3 regions of the Streptomyces sp. NPDC005551 genome follow, and region 2 is predicted to be linked to each of the others. Evidence: riboswitches for the same ligand, from Rfam matches in the RefSeq annotation. Region 2 holds a riboswitch; each other region holds the start of a gene.

The links. Region 2 has a riboswitch for cyclic di-AMP ahead of ACFYP4_RS11870 (LysM peptidoglycan-binding domain-containing M23 family metallopeptidase). Riboswitches for the same ligand answer to the same signal wherever they lie in the genome.
Region 1: linked by a shared signal. The riboswitch ahead of ACFYP4_RS00435 (M23 family metallopeptidase) and the one ahead of ACFYP4_RS11870 (LysM peptidoglycan-binding domain-containing M23 family metallopeptidase) in region 2 are both predicted to bind cyclic di-AMP.
Region 3: linked by a shared signal. The riboswitch ahead of ACFYP4_RS17515 (C40 family peptidase) and the one ahead of ACFYP4_RS11870 (LysM peptidoglycan-binding domain-containing M23 family metallopeptidase) in region 2 are both predicted to bind cyclic di-AMP.

What each region holds. Positions count from the first base shown of each region.
Region 1 covers NZ_JBIAJE010000001.1:113,524-117,725, reverse strand. The annotation lists gene ACFYP4_RS00445 (HPr family phosphocarrier protein) at 106-387, shown strand; gene ACFYP4_RS00440 (GntR family transcriptional regulator) at 631-1,326, opposite strand; gene ACFYP4_RS00435 (M23 family metallopeptidase) at 1,511-2,278, opposite strand; cyclic di-AMP (ydaO/yuaA leader) riboswitch at 2,291-2,450, opposite strand; gene ACFYP4_RS00430 (pitrilysin family protein) at 2,697-4,085, opposite strand; gene ACFYP4_RS00425 (pitrilysin family protein) at 4,082-4,202, opposite strand, start outside.
Region 2 covers NZ_JBIAJE010000003.1:803,714-807,915, forward strand. The annotation lists gene ACFYP4_RS11855 (Glu/Leu/Phe/Val dehydrogenase dimerization domain-containing protein) at 1-6, shown strand, start outside; gene ACFYP4_RS11860 (TetR/AcrR family transcriptional regulator) at 185-784, shown strand; gene ACFYP4_RS11865 (SGNH/GDSL hydrolase family protein) at 848-1,633, opposite strand; gene ACFYP4_RS11870 (LysM peptidoglycan-binding domain-containing M23 family metallopeptidase) at 1,904-2,758, opposite strand; cyclic di-AMP (ydaO/yuaA leader) riboswitch at 2,763-2,918, opposite strand; gene ACFYP4_RS11875 (phosphatase PAP2 family protein) at 3,426-3,932, opposite strand; gene mscL (large conductance mechanosensitive channel protein MscL) at 4,096-4,202, opposite strand, start outside.
Region 3 covers NZ_JBIAJE010000005.1:485,591-489,792, forward strand. The annotation lists gene ACFYP4_RS17500 (urease subunit alpha) at 1-889, opposite strand, end outside; gene ACFYP4_RS17505 (urease subunit beta) at 882-1,193, opposite strand; gene ACFYP4_RS17510 (urease subunit gamma) at 1,209-1,511, opposite strand; cyclic di-AMP (ydaO/yuaA leader) riboswitch at 2,209-2,405, shown strand; gene ACFYP4_RS17515 (C40 family peptidase) at 2,409-2,882, shown strand; gene ACFYP4_RS17520 (DUF6328 family protein) at 2,964-3,497, shown strand; gene ACFYP4_RS17525 (ATP-binding protein) at 3,541-3,993, opposite strand.

The DNA of each region.
Region 1 (4,202 bases), on a different contig from region 2:
GTCCCGGAGGCTCCCGCCGGGGTGGGCCCGCGGTCCGCCCGGGCACGCTTCACCGTATGGGACACTGGTCTAGACAACCTTGGAACACCGGAAGGGCAGCATCACATGGCTGAGCGCCGCGTCAACGTCGGCTGGGCCGAGGGCCTCCACGCCCGCCCCGCCTCCATCTTCGTCCGGGCGGCCACGGCCTCCGGCGTCCCCGTGACGATCGCCAAGGCGGACGGCAACCCCGTCAACGCCGCGTCGATGCTCGCGGTCCTCGGCCTCGGCGCCCAGGGCGGCGAGGAGGTCGTCCTCGCCTCCGACGCGGAGGGCGCGGACACGGCCCTCGACCGCCTGGCCAAGCTGGTCTCCGAGGGCCTCGACGAGCTTCCCGAGACCGTCTGACTCCTCGGACACTCTCTTGTGCGGCGAAGCCGCGTCGGCCCGACCGGTCGACGCGGCTTCGCCGTTCTCGCGCCTTTCCGGATCCCGTCGCTCGGCTCCGGTCGGCGGCCGGTCGATATCAGCACGCCGTCCGGACAATGCGACAGGCACCCGAAAAGGCGCGACGGGAATTCCCGGCGCACGGAAAGAGGGCAGCGGAAACAGCCGCCTTCCGAATATCCCTCTTTGTATACGGTGCTTCTGTTAATGCCGTGGGCCGGAGATGTTTACGGGAGGTTGCGAAGTCCTCACGCGGTCCGCGGGTCGGGCGCGCCGCGCGGAGCGGAAACGGTGCGCGGAGGCGGCGCGCTCGGCGTGCAGCGCGGTGATCGCGCGCGCCCGCTCACTGTCCCCGCGCGCGACGGCGTCCACGATGCCGCCGTGCTCCGCCCAGGCCTCCGCGGCGTCGGCCGGCGCCTCCACCGCGTACATCCAGGCGATCTTGTGCCGCAGCTGGGCGAGTGTCGAGGTCAGCGCGGGGCTCCCGGACGCCTGGGCGAGCGTCTCGTGGAACCAGGCCCCCAGGGACCGCAGATCCTCGCTGTGGCCTCTCCTGGCCCGCTCCTGCCCGAGCCTGACCAGGCCCCGCAGAACCTTGAGGTGGGCCTCGGTGCGGCGCTGGGCGGCCCGCGCCGCGCCCAGGGGCTCCAGCAGCATCCGCATCTCCAGGAGGTCCGCCGCCTCCTGTTCGGTGGGTTCCGCCACGCACGCGCCCGCGTGCCGCCGGATGACGACGAACCCCTCGGCCTCCAGCGTGCGCAGCGCCTCGCGCACGGGGACGCGCGAGACCCCGTAGCGGCGGGCGAGCAGTTCCTCGGTGAGCCGGCTGCCGCGCTCGTAGACACCCGCGACGATGTCGTCACGGATCGCCGTGCATACCGAGTGCGCCGGAATGCGCATGAGCGGACCTCCGCCTCAATCCTCGCGAAACGCCGTCGATTGACGCTCGTTCAGCGACTCTATTGCAGCGGGACGGAATTTCCGATGGCGGACCGGAATCCATATGCATTTTTTGGACGGACGCGCGTCCGAAACGCCGAAGGCCCCGGCTCGTCGAGCCGGGGCCTTCGGAAGTCGCCGGGTGTCAGAGGCTGACGCCGTGCGAGCGGAGGTAGGAGACGGGGTCGATGTCCGAGCCGTACTCGGCCGTCGTACGGGCCTCGAAGTGGAGATGCGGTCCCGTAGAGTTGCCGGTCGAGCCGGAGAGGGCTATCGGCTGGCCCGGGGTGACGGTCTGTCCCTCGGAGACGTTGACGGACGCCAGGTGGCCGTACATGGTGTACGTCCCGTCGTGCATCTTGATCACGACCTGGTTGCCGTAGGCGCCGGCCCAGCCGGTCGTGACGACGGTGCCGGCGCCGACGGCCTGGACGACGGTGCCCGACGCGGCGTGGAAGTCGACGCCGGTGTGGCTGCCGGAGGACCAGAGGCTGCCGCCGGTCTTGTAGCCGGTGGAGACGTAGGAGCCGGCGACCGGGGCGACGAAGGTGTTGAGAAGCTTGCGCTCGGCGGCGCGGGCGGCACGGGCCTTGACCTCGCGCTCCTTCTTGGCCTCAGCCATGACCCGCCGCTTCGCGGCCTCCTCGGCCTTCTTCAGCGCCGCGGCCTCGTCGGCGGCGTGCCGCTGGGCGGCGGCCTGCGCGTCGACCTGCTCGGCGACCGTGTCGCCGATGGTGACGGCCTGGGTCAGCCCGGTCTGCTGGACGGAGGCGGCGTCCGCGGCGAACGCGGGGGCGGCCAGGGTTCCGATGACACCGGTGGTGGTGAGAGCCGCCACGCCTGCCGCACTCTTGGTGGTACGCGTGATCCGGCTGGGACGACGGTGCTTCCCGGTGGCACGGGTGAACGCCATGAAGGGGCTGGTCCTTTCCTTCCCTCTCGCCTACCGGGTTAGCTGACGGGTTCGGAGCAGGAAGGTCTCCTACGGGCCTCCTTGGGGAAGGACGCCCGATTCACCCCAGGGACTGCGATGGGTCCCCGGCTCCCCTGGCTCGCGCCGTACGGGGACTCGGCGATGACTGTCCGGTGCCGCGGACGCGGCGCACTGCCCGACGAACAGTCGGACTGACGCTAAGGGGGGCGTCTTTCAATCGACAAACGAATCACGGCTTTTGTAGTGCACGCCACAGGGCAGAAGGGCAACGCCCCGGCAATACGGACATAACGCGGACGAAGCCGGGTAAGCGCGCGCGGAACCCCGGATGGACGACGGGTAAACGCGGGGACCCTGGTGACTCATCAGTCACCAGGGTCCCGTCGTCCGCGGGGCTCTACTCGGCCCGAACGACGCTCACTTCACCGATGCCGAGGGCCTTGACGGGCTCCTCGATCTGCGCGGCGTCGCCCACCAGGACCGTCACCAGGCGGTCGACCGGGAAGGCGTTCACGACGGCCGCGGTGGCCTCCACGGTGCCTGTGGCGGCGAGCTGCTGATAGAGCGTCGCCTGGTAGTCGTCCGGCAGGTGCTGCTCGACCTGGTCGGCGAGCGTGCTCGCCACCGCCGCCGCCGTCTCGAACTTGAGCGGTGCGACGCCCACCAGATTCTGCACGGCCACGTCGCGCTCGGGGTCCGTCAGACCGTCCGCGGCGAGCGTGCGCAGCACCTTCCACAGGTCGTCCAGTGCCGGACCGGTGTTGGGCGTGTCCACCGAACCGCTGATGGCGAGCATCGCGGCACCCGAGCCGTCCGGAGCCGAGCGCAGCACCTGGCCGAACGCCCGCACTCCGTAGGTGTAGCCCTTCTCCTCGCGCAGGACGCGGTCCAGGCGCGAGGTGAGGGTGCCGCCGAGGCAGTACGTGCCGAGCACCTGGGCGGGCCACACCCGGTCGTGCCGGTCGGCTCCGACGCGGCCGATGAGCAACTGCGTCTGTACGGCGCCGGGGCGGTCGACGATGATCACGCGGCCCCGGTCGTCGGCGGTGACCGGTGGCACCGGACGCGGCTCGGCCGGGGAGCCGGTCCAGGCGCCGAGCGTGTCGGCGAGCAGCGCGTCGAGGTCGACGTCGGTGAGGTCGCCGACGACCACGGCGGTGCCGGTGGCGGGACGCACGTGCTTCTCGTAGAAGGCGCGCACGGCCGCAGAGTCGATCTTCTGGACCGTCGCCTCGGTGCCCTGGCGCGGACGCGACATGCGCGAGCCGGCCGGGAACAGCTCCTTGGAGAGCTCCTTGGCCGCGCGGCGGGCCGGGTTGGCGCTCTCGTGCGGGATCTCGTCGAGCCGGTTGCGCACCAGCCGTTCGATCTCACTGTCCGTGAAGGCCGGTGCCCGCAGGGCGTCGGCGAGCAGGCCGAGCCCCTTCTCGAGCCGGGAGACCGGGACCTCCAGCGAGAGACGCACGCCCGGGTGGTCGGCGTGCGAGTCGAGGGTGGCGCCGCAGCGCTCGAGCTCGGCTGCGAACTCCTCCGCGGAGTGCTTGTCGGTTCCCTCGGAGAAGGCGCGGGCCATGATCGTGGCGACGCCGTCGATACCGGCGGGCTCGGCCTCCAGGGGGGCGTCGACGAGCACCTCCACGGCGACGACCTGCTGGCCGGGGCGGTGGCAGCGCAGAACCGTCAGGCCGTTGTCGAGCGTGCCGCGCTCGGGTGCCGGGAACGCCCACGGCCGGGCCTCGCCTGCCTGCGGCCGGGGGTGGAACTCCATCGTCGCGAGCTCGGTCACTTGGCCGACTCCTCGTCCTCGTCAGTGGCTTCGGCGGCCGCTGCGGCCTCCGCCTCGTCGGCGGCGACCGGCTCGTACACGAGCACCGCGCGGTTGTCGGGGCGCAGCCGGGCCTTG
Region 2 (4,202 bases):
CGGTGACGGTCCGGCTCCGTGACGGAGCGGAGCACGCGTCCAGCCCGAGCAGGGCCGGTGTCGGCGTCAGCGGCGTCGGTGTCGGTGTCGGCGCAGCTCACGCGTTCACGGTGAGGCCGGGCCGGCGTCCGGGGTGCGCCGCGCGACGGATTAGGGTTGCCGCGTGGCGAGAGTGCGGTTGAGTGTGGTCCAGCGGCGCGAGGAGATGCTGCGGGCCGCCATCGGACAGATCGAGGCGCGCGGTGTCGCGGCCGTGCGCATCGCGGACGTGGCCGCGGCGCTCGGGGTGAGCAACGCGCTGGTGCTCTACCACTTCTCGACCAAGGAGAAACTGGTCGCCGAGGCGTTCGCGTTCGCCGCCGAGGACGACCTCGCCCGGCTCCGCAAGCTGCTGGGCCGGCGCACGTCGGCGCTTCGGCGGCTGCGGGCGGCCGTCCGCTGGTACGCGCCGACCGGCCAGGCCAAGGGCTGGCGGCTGTGGATCGAGGGCTGGGCGGTGGCCCTGCGCGAGCCGGGGCTGCGCGAGGTCACTCAGCACCTCGACCGGCAGTGGAAGGCCGCGCTCGCCGAGGTGATCGCGGAGGGCGTGGCCGCGGGCGAGTTCCGCTGCCCGGATGCCATGGACGCGGCCCTGCGGCTCACGGCCCTGCTGGACGGTCTCGCCGTGCAGATGACGGCCTACCCCGGCGCCGTGTCGCGGGCGCGCACCCGGGCATGGGTGGACGAGGCCCTCGCCCGCGAACTGGGCCTGGATCGCGAGGCGTTGACGTCACCGCCCGGCTGAGCCGCCGGCTGACCCGCCGTACCGGGCGCACCGCCCGCGCGGCGGGGGCCTCTGCCCGGTTCCTCACACCGCCGGTGCGATCCGCAGCTTGATGTCGTCCGGTGACAGGCTGCCCTTGGCCGCCACGTGGTCCCCGGAGGACTGGCCGCGCAGTCGGCGGCCGATCCAGGGCACCAGGTACTCGCGCGCCCACTGGATGTTGTCGCGGCGCACCTCGAAGGTGCCGCGCGGCGGCAGCGGGGGCCACGGCTGGTCCGGGTCCGCCGGGACCTCCAGGCCGAGGACCTGGCCGGCCCGCAGGGCGACCCGGGTGTGTCCCTCGGGCGACAGGTGGAGGCGGTCGCCGTCCCAGGCGCGCCGGTCCTGGATGGTCTTGAGCGACCACAGGTCCAGCACCGGGCAGCCGTAACGGTCGGCGATGGCCCGCACATGCCCGTTGTACGTGGCGATCTTGCCGCGCAGATGCCTGAGCACGGGCATGGTGCGGGTGTCGAACCCGGTGGTGACCATGACGGTGCCGACGGCCGAGGCGAGGTCGGCGACCGCGCGCTCGAAGCGCTCGGCGACCTCGTCGGGGTCGGTGCCCGGCCGGAGGATGTCGTTGCCGCCCGCGCAGAACGAGACGAGGTCCGGCGCCAGTTCCTTGGCCTGCCGGAGCTGGCCCTCGACGATCTGGTCGAGCAGTTTCCCGCGTACGGCGAGGTTGGTGTAGCCGAAGTCGCCCTCGGGACGCCGGTCGGCGAGCAGTACCGCGAACCGGTCGGCCCAGCCGACGAAGGCCCCGTCCGGACCGGGATCGCCGACGCCTTCGGTGAAGCTGTCCCCCACCGCCACGTACGACCCGATCACTGATCTGTTGTCACTCTTCGAATCGTCTGCCACATCGGCCCATGATTCCCCTCCGATGTGAGCTACGCGACCGTAGGAAGGGGTTGACGGCTGGTGAGATAAGCCACTCGTCAAGTGTTGGTCAACCTCGGAATAAGGCGGTGCGCAGGGGCGGTTGACGAGCCTCAACGCCCGGAAGCGCGGGCTCCGCACACCTCGTCGCCGGCGCCGTGCGCGCCGAAGGCCGGACCCCGGGGATCGGGGTCCGGCCTTCGGCGGCGTGTGCGGGCGTCAGCCGACGGAGACGCCGTGGGCGCGCAGGTACGCGATGGGGTCCACGTCCGAGCCGTAGTCCGGGGTGGTGCGGATCTCGAAGTGCAGGTGCGGTCCGGTGACGTTGCCGGTCGCGCCGGACAGGCCTATCTGCTGGCCGCCGGTCACGGTCTGCCCGGCTGAGACCGACAGCGAGGACAGGTGGGCGTACTGGGAGTACAGGCCGTCGGTGTGCCGGATGACGACCTGGTTGCCGTACGCGCCGCCCCAGCCGGCCGAGACGACGGTGCCGGGTCCGACGGCCTTGAGGGAGGTGCCGGTCGGGACCACGAAGTCGACACCGGTGTGGTAGCCGCTGGACCACATGCTGCCCGCGGTCTTGTAGGCGGTGCCGACGGTGGCGCCCGCGACCGGCATGGTGTAGCCGGAGCTGCTGGTGGCCGCGGCCGGAGCGGCCTTCGTCTTCGTCGTCTGGGTGGTCTTGCCGGACGACGGGGCGGCGGGGGACGCGGCCTTGCCGCCGAGCGTCAGCTTCAGACCCGGGTGGATCAGTGCCGGATCGCCCCCGATGACCGCGCGGTTGTCCTGGTAGAGCTTCTTCCAGCCGCCGGCGACGTGCTGCGTGTCGGCGATCTTCGCGAGGGAGTCGCCTGCCTTGACCGCGTAGGTCTTCGTCGCGACCTTCTGGGCGGCGGCCGGCGCGGCGGCGGCCTTCTCCGGAGCGGCGGAGACGGCGGCCGCGGGAGTCGCGGCCTGGGCGCCCGCGGCTCCCATCAGGGGCAGGGCGAGTGCGGCGCCACCGGTGCCGACGACGGCTATCGAGCGGGTGAGGCGCAGGGACTTGGGACGGCGGTGCTTACCCTTCGCGGGCATGGTGCATTCCTCTCCGGCGCCTGCGAGGTCAGCTGTCGGGTGCGAGCTGGAGATGCCCGGCCGCGTTGCGCGCGGCTCAACCCCTAGCCTGTCCGGAGACCGGAACAGGCGTCGTACCTGTGGGTCCCCCGCTCCTGCCGTGGACGGGTGAGTGTGCGGGATTCCGGGCGGCGGCAGGATTGGGCGTCCGTCCGGAGTGAGGGTGAACGTAGGCGACATGAGAGGGCGTCGACAACCTTGTGGGTTTTCTGTGCGCACCCATTTCTTGATCGATGTCCGGATTGCCGGTCACTGTCCGTCGACGAGTGATCTTTCCGGGTCCGCAATCGCTTGGTAATCCCGAAGACTTGAGAAACCGGGCTGACGACGCATTGTCACCGGTATGACGCTGCTCACGCGCCACTCCGCCAGGAGGCCTTGCTGATGCACCAGTTGGGACTCATGCCTCTAAATGGGACAGAAGGTTCAGACGGCACGTTGAAGGACATCTGCCGCAGGGTGTCCGGTGGTCGGCGCCTGACGGCTGACGGCTGACGGCTGACGGCTGACGGCTGACGGGACAAAACGAACGGCGACGGCGGGCCGCTCATGGAGACGCGGCCCGCCGAGGGGTCGGACGGCCACCCGCACCGAGGCGGCCACGGTGGGGAGCGGTGCTCCCCGGGGCTCACCGCAGCAGACGCAGCGCCAGCCGGGGGCTCTTGCGCACCAGAGCTGCCGCGGCCAGGCCGATCACCGCTCCGGCCGCGACGTCGGACGGATAGTGGGCGCCGGTGTGCACCCGCTCGGTGGCCACCATCGCGGCCGGAACCGCACACACGGCGCCCGCCAGGGGCCACACCGCCGCCACCGCGGCGGTGAACCCCACGCCCGCGGCGGTGTGCCCGGAGGGGAACGAGGAGGAGTCGGGCCGCTCGTGCACGTCCTCGTGCGAGATCCATTCCTTCGGCGGCCGCTCCCGCTCGCACACCTGCTTGAGCACGGCGTTGGACACCAGCTCCGCCACGGCCATGCTCGCCAGTCCCGCGACAGCGGCCCGACGGCCTCTCCAGCCCGCCAGGGACATGACGGCGGCGGCACCCCACCACAGCTTGGTGTGCTGGGCGGCGTCCTCCACCGCCGGCAGCACGCGCCGCGCACAGTCCGACTGCCACCCGGCGACCCGCCGCGTCAACCGATGATCCTTTTCACGAAAGTCAGCCCATGCGTTCATGGGCTGCGACTTCCCGCCCGGGACGAGTCGTAACAGGCGTCGGCCCGGCTTCCGCGCGGCAGCTCGGACCGAGCGTCCTGGACGGGGCAGCCTGCGTGCCGCCCCGCCCGACAGACCGGCGCTCTCACCGGTCCTGACGAGCCGGTACGGTGCCGTCCGCAGCCGCCGGTACGGTGCCGTCCGCAGCCGACTGGGCCGTCACCTGGGCGGGGAGCGCCGGCAGCGGACTGG
Region 3 (4,202 bases), on a different contig from region 2:
CGGAGACCACGGTCATGATGTCCGGCGCGTGACCGCCGCCCGCACCCTCGGTGTGGTACGCGTGGATCGTGCGGCCGGCGATGGCGGCGAGGGTGTCGCCCACGAACCCGGCCTCGTTGAGGGTGTCCGTGTGGATGGCGATCTGGACGCCGGTCTGCTCGGCGACGGTGAGCGAGGCGTCGATGACGGCCGGGGTGGAGCCCCAGTCCTCGTGCAGCTTCAGTCCGAGGGCGCCGCCGCGGATCTGGGACAGCATCGCCTCGTGCGAGACGGTGTTGCCCTTGCCGAGCAGGCCGATGTTGAGCGGGTACCGCTCCATCGCCTCCAGCATCCGGGCCAGGTGCCAGGGGCCGGGGGTGACGGTGGTCGCCTTGGAGCCCTCGGCCGGTCCGGTACCGCCGCCGACCAGCGTGGTGATACCGGCCGCCAGCGCCTCGTCGGCGATCTGCGGGCAGATGAAGTGGACGTGCGCGTCGATGGCGCCGGCCGTGAGGATCCGCCCGTTGCCCGCGACGATCTCGGTCTCGGGGCCGATGACGAGGTCCGGGTGGACGCCGTCCATCGTGTCGGGGTTGCCCGCCTTGCCGATGCCGGTGATCCGGCCGTCGCGGATGCCGACGTCGGCCTTGACGACGCCCCAGTGGTCGATGATCACGGCTCCCGTGATCACCGTGTCCGGGGTGCCGTCCGCGCGCGTGGCGCGCGCCTGGCCCATGGACTCGCGGATGACCTTGCCGCCGCCGAACACCGCCTCGTCGCCGGCGCGGCCGGGACCGCCGCAGCGGTCCTCCTCGATCTCGACGAGCAGATCGGTGTCGGCGAGCCGGATCCGGTCGCCGGTGGTGGGCCCGAACAGATCGGCGTACGCGGCACGCGAGATCTCAGGCATCGAGGGCACCTCCGGTCTCACCGCGCAGGCCGGGCACCACCCGGGCACCGGCGAGCGGAACGAGTTCGACGTCGACGGGGATACCGGGCTCGAAGCGCACGGCGGTGCCCGCGGCCACGTTCAGCCGCCTGCCGCGGGCGGCGGCGCGGTCGAAGTCCAGACCCGGGTTGGCCTCGGCGAAGTGGTAGTGGGAGCCGACCTGGACGGGGCGGTCGGCGGAGTTGAGGACGGTCAGCCGGGTGACCTCGCGGCCTTCGTTGAAGGCGACGGGCCCGTCGGCGAACAGGATCTCTCCGGGGATCATCGGGCCGCTCCCCCGTCAGACGATCGGGTCGTGGACGGTGACGAGCTTGGTGCCGTCCGGGAAGGTCGCCTCCACCTGGACGTCGTGGATCATCTCGGGGATGCCCTCCATGACGTCGTCCCGGGTGAGCAGCCTGCGCCCGGAGGCCATGAGCTCGGCGACGGTACGGCCGTCACGGGCGCCTTCCAGGAGGTGCGAGGTGATGAGGGCGACGGCCTCGGGGTGGTTCAGTCTCAGCCCGCGGGCCCGGCGCTTCTCGGCCACGTCGGCGGCCACGTGGATCAGCAGCCTCTCTTGCTCGTGCGGGGTCAGTTGCACGGCGTCCCACCTCACAGTCCTCGCCCGGACCGTGCGGGGTCCGGTTGCCGCAGCCACCGCGACGGGATAGGTGTAACACACAGGCAGATTGGGCGGTCAGGCTCAATCCGGATAAGGAAACCCCTGGTGGCGTGGATCGGCAGGCTAGTTGGACGGAGTTTCAACTACGTTAACCAGCTCTTGATCCGCTCATGACCCCCGGCTGGGCCGGCCCTGCCCGTCGGGCACCGCACGCGCCCACTCCGATGGACCAACGGGGCGGAAGCGAAGTCCACGCGCCGCCCGTGGAGCGGACCGTACGGATCCGCGGAGGCGAACGACGGGCCTCCCGCGTCACCTTGCCGCCGACGGCGGACACCCGGCGCGCCGTCGCCCGGGGCCGGCGGGCGCCGGCTTCGCGCGGCGTCCGGTCCGGGACACAAACGCACCAAACGGCGTACCCCCCAACGGCGTAGACGCACCCCCGGTCATAGACCCCCTCAACTTGCGCAACGCGTGGAGAGCCGGGGCGGAATGAAGCGTTCCGCCGCAGGTGCGGGCTTGGTCGACACCCCCAACTTCCGTTCGAAACAGGGGGTGTCCACCCGAACGGGTGAGTGGTGAGTAACCCCACAAATCTCCGATTCCGTTCGGATTTTCGGACTTCCATGAGTGAAGATCCCTGCGACGACAAGCCCCCGCCGAAGCGGCGGGGCGATCCGGGCGGACGCCGAGTCCTGCCGCCGCCCGGATGACCGGTCGACAGAAGTGGATCGGCAGGAGTGGAGGACCCAGCACGACGGGCCGCCGGAGAGATCCGGGCGGTCCTTGGGGTGAAGCCGCACATCGCGGCCGGGCTACTTCGCCAGCCCGAATCCGACAGGTCATCCTTCACAGGCGGCTGACGAAGGGTTGCGCATGACTGCGCTCAATCGTGTCCCGTCGCTGTGGACCCGGGCCGGTACGGCCTCGGCCCTCACCATCGCCGCCGTCGGCGGCAGCCTCGTGGTCCCCGGCGCCGCATCCGACGCCGCCGCGGCCACATCGGCGACGAAGGCGCTTCAAATCGCGGCCTCCAAGAAAGGTGCCCCGTACAAGTACGGCGCGACGGGGCCGCGCCGCTTCGACTGCTCCGGGCTCACGCTCTACTCGTACAAGAAGGCCGGCAAGAAGCTGCCTCGTACGGCCGCGGCGCAGTACAACAAGACCAACCACGTCTCCGCCTCGCACCGCAGGGCGGGAGACCTCGTGTTCTTCCATTCGGGCCGGAACGTGTACCACGTCGGCATCTACGCCGGGAAGGGACGGATCTGGCACTCCCCGAAGACCGGGGAGGTCGTGAAGCTCACGAAGATCTGGACGAAGAGCGTCTGGTACGGCCGGGTCGGCTGACCGGCTCCCTCCGGGGGCGGCGGCGGGCGCCGCCGCCCCCGGAGGGCGTGACCATGGCCGGAAACGGATACTCGTCCGCCCATGGACGACCGACACCCTCGATCCGCGCGGAACGAGACGCCCCCGGAGCGCGCCGACCGCAACTTCGCCGAGCTGCTCCAGGAGCTGCGCGTCGTCCAGACCGGCGTGCAGATCCTCTTCGCCTTCCTGCTGACCCTGGCGTTCACCCAGCGGTTCCCGACCCTCGACACGGTGCAGCGCGTCACGTACGTCACCACGCTGCTGCTCGCCGTGCTGGCCGCCGCGCTCTTCGTGGCCCCGGCGGCCCTGCACCGGTCGCTGTTCCAGCAGAACGCCAAGGCCACCATCGTGCGGGTCTCCTCCCATCTGGCCACGGCCGGGCTGTGCGTCCTGATGCTGGCGTTCACCGGCTCCGTCCTGCTCGTCGTCGACGTGACCCTGGGCAGGGGCGGCGGAATCGCCGCGGCGGCGGGCACGCTGGTCGTCTGCGCGGCGCTGTGGGGCGTCCTGCCCCGGCTCGTGCGGCGCGCCCTCCGGGCGAAAGGGGCTCCCTCGGGGACCCGGGAGCACGAAGGTCCGGGCCGGCGCCCGTGAGGGCCGCCACGGCCCCCGGCGGCGCGGCTGCGGGGTGGCGGTGTCAAGGTTCCCGGCCCGGCGTCACCGGCCGGGCCGGGAGGGACCACGGCAGCTCGATCACGACCGTCTTGCCGCCCTCGCGGGTGGGCCGCACGCTCAGCCTGCCGCCGCACTCGGCGGTCAGCCAGCGGATGATGACCAGTCCCCGGCCGTTGTCCTGCTGGACGGCGGCGGGCAGTCGCTTCGGGAACCGCGGGTGGCTGTCGGTGACTCCGATGCGCAGCTGTTCGTCACGCTCGAGCGCGACGTCCACGGTGAAGGTCGGAGACTGCCCGAGGGTGTGCTGGACGGCGTTGGTGGCGAGCTCGGACACGATCAGGCGTACGGTCTCGGCGGCCTCCGTGCCACTCGGCAGGCCCCAGTCGGCGAGGACACCGATGACGTAGGTCCGGGCCGCGCAGACCGATGCGGGATCGCTCGGGAGAGTGACGGATGCTTCCTGGTGATCTGCCATGGCGACGTCGTCCCTTTCCCACGGGACCCGTAGTCCGACACGGAGCGGATGATTCGAGTACGGTCCCGGACCGGTGCTTCGCGCCAGACTGCCATCGCCGCACCCGTCGCGGGCGCGATCCACCGGGATGTGCATATATCTGTCGCTCGATGCGGTGAACTCCACGCGAACGAGCCCGTTCGGCCGGGCACCGGGCGCATCCTCTACCG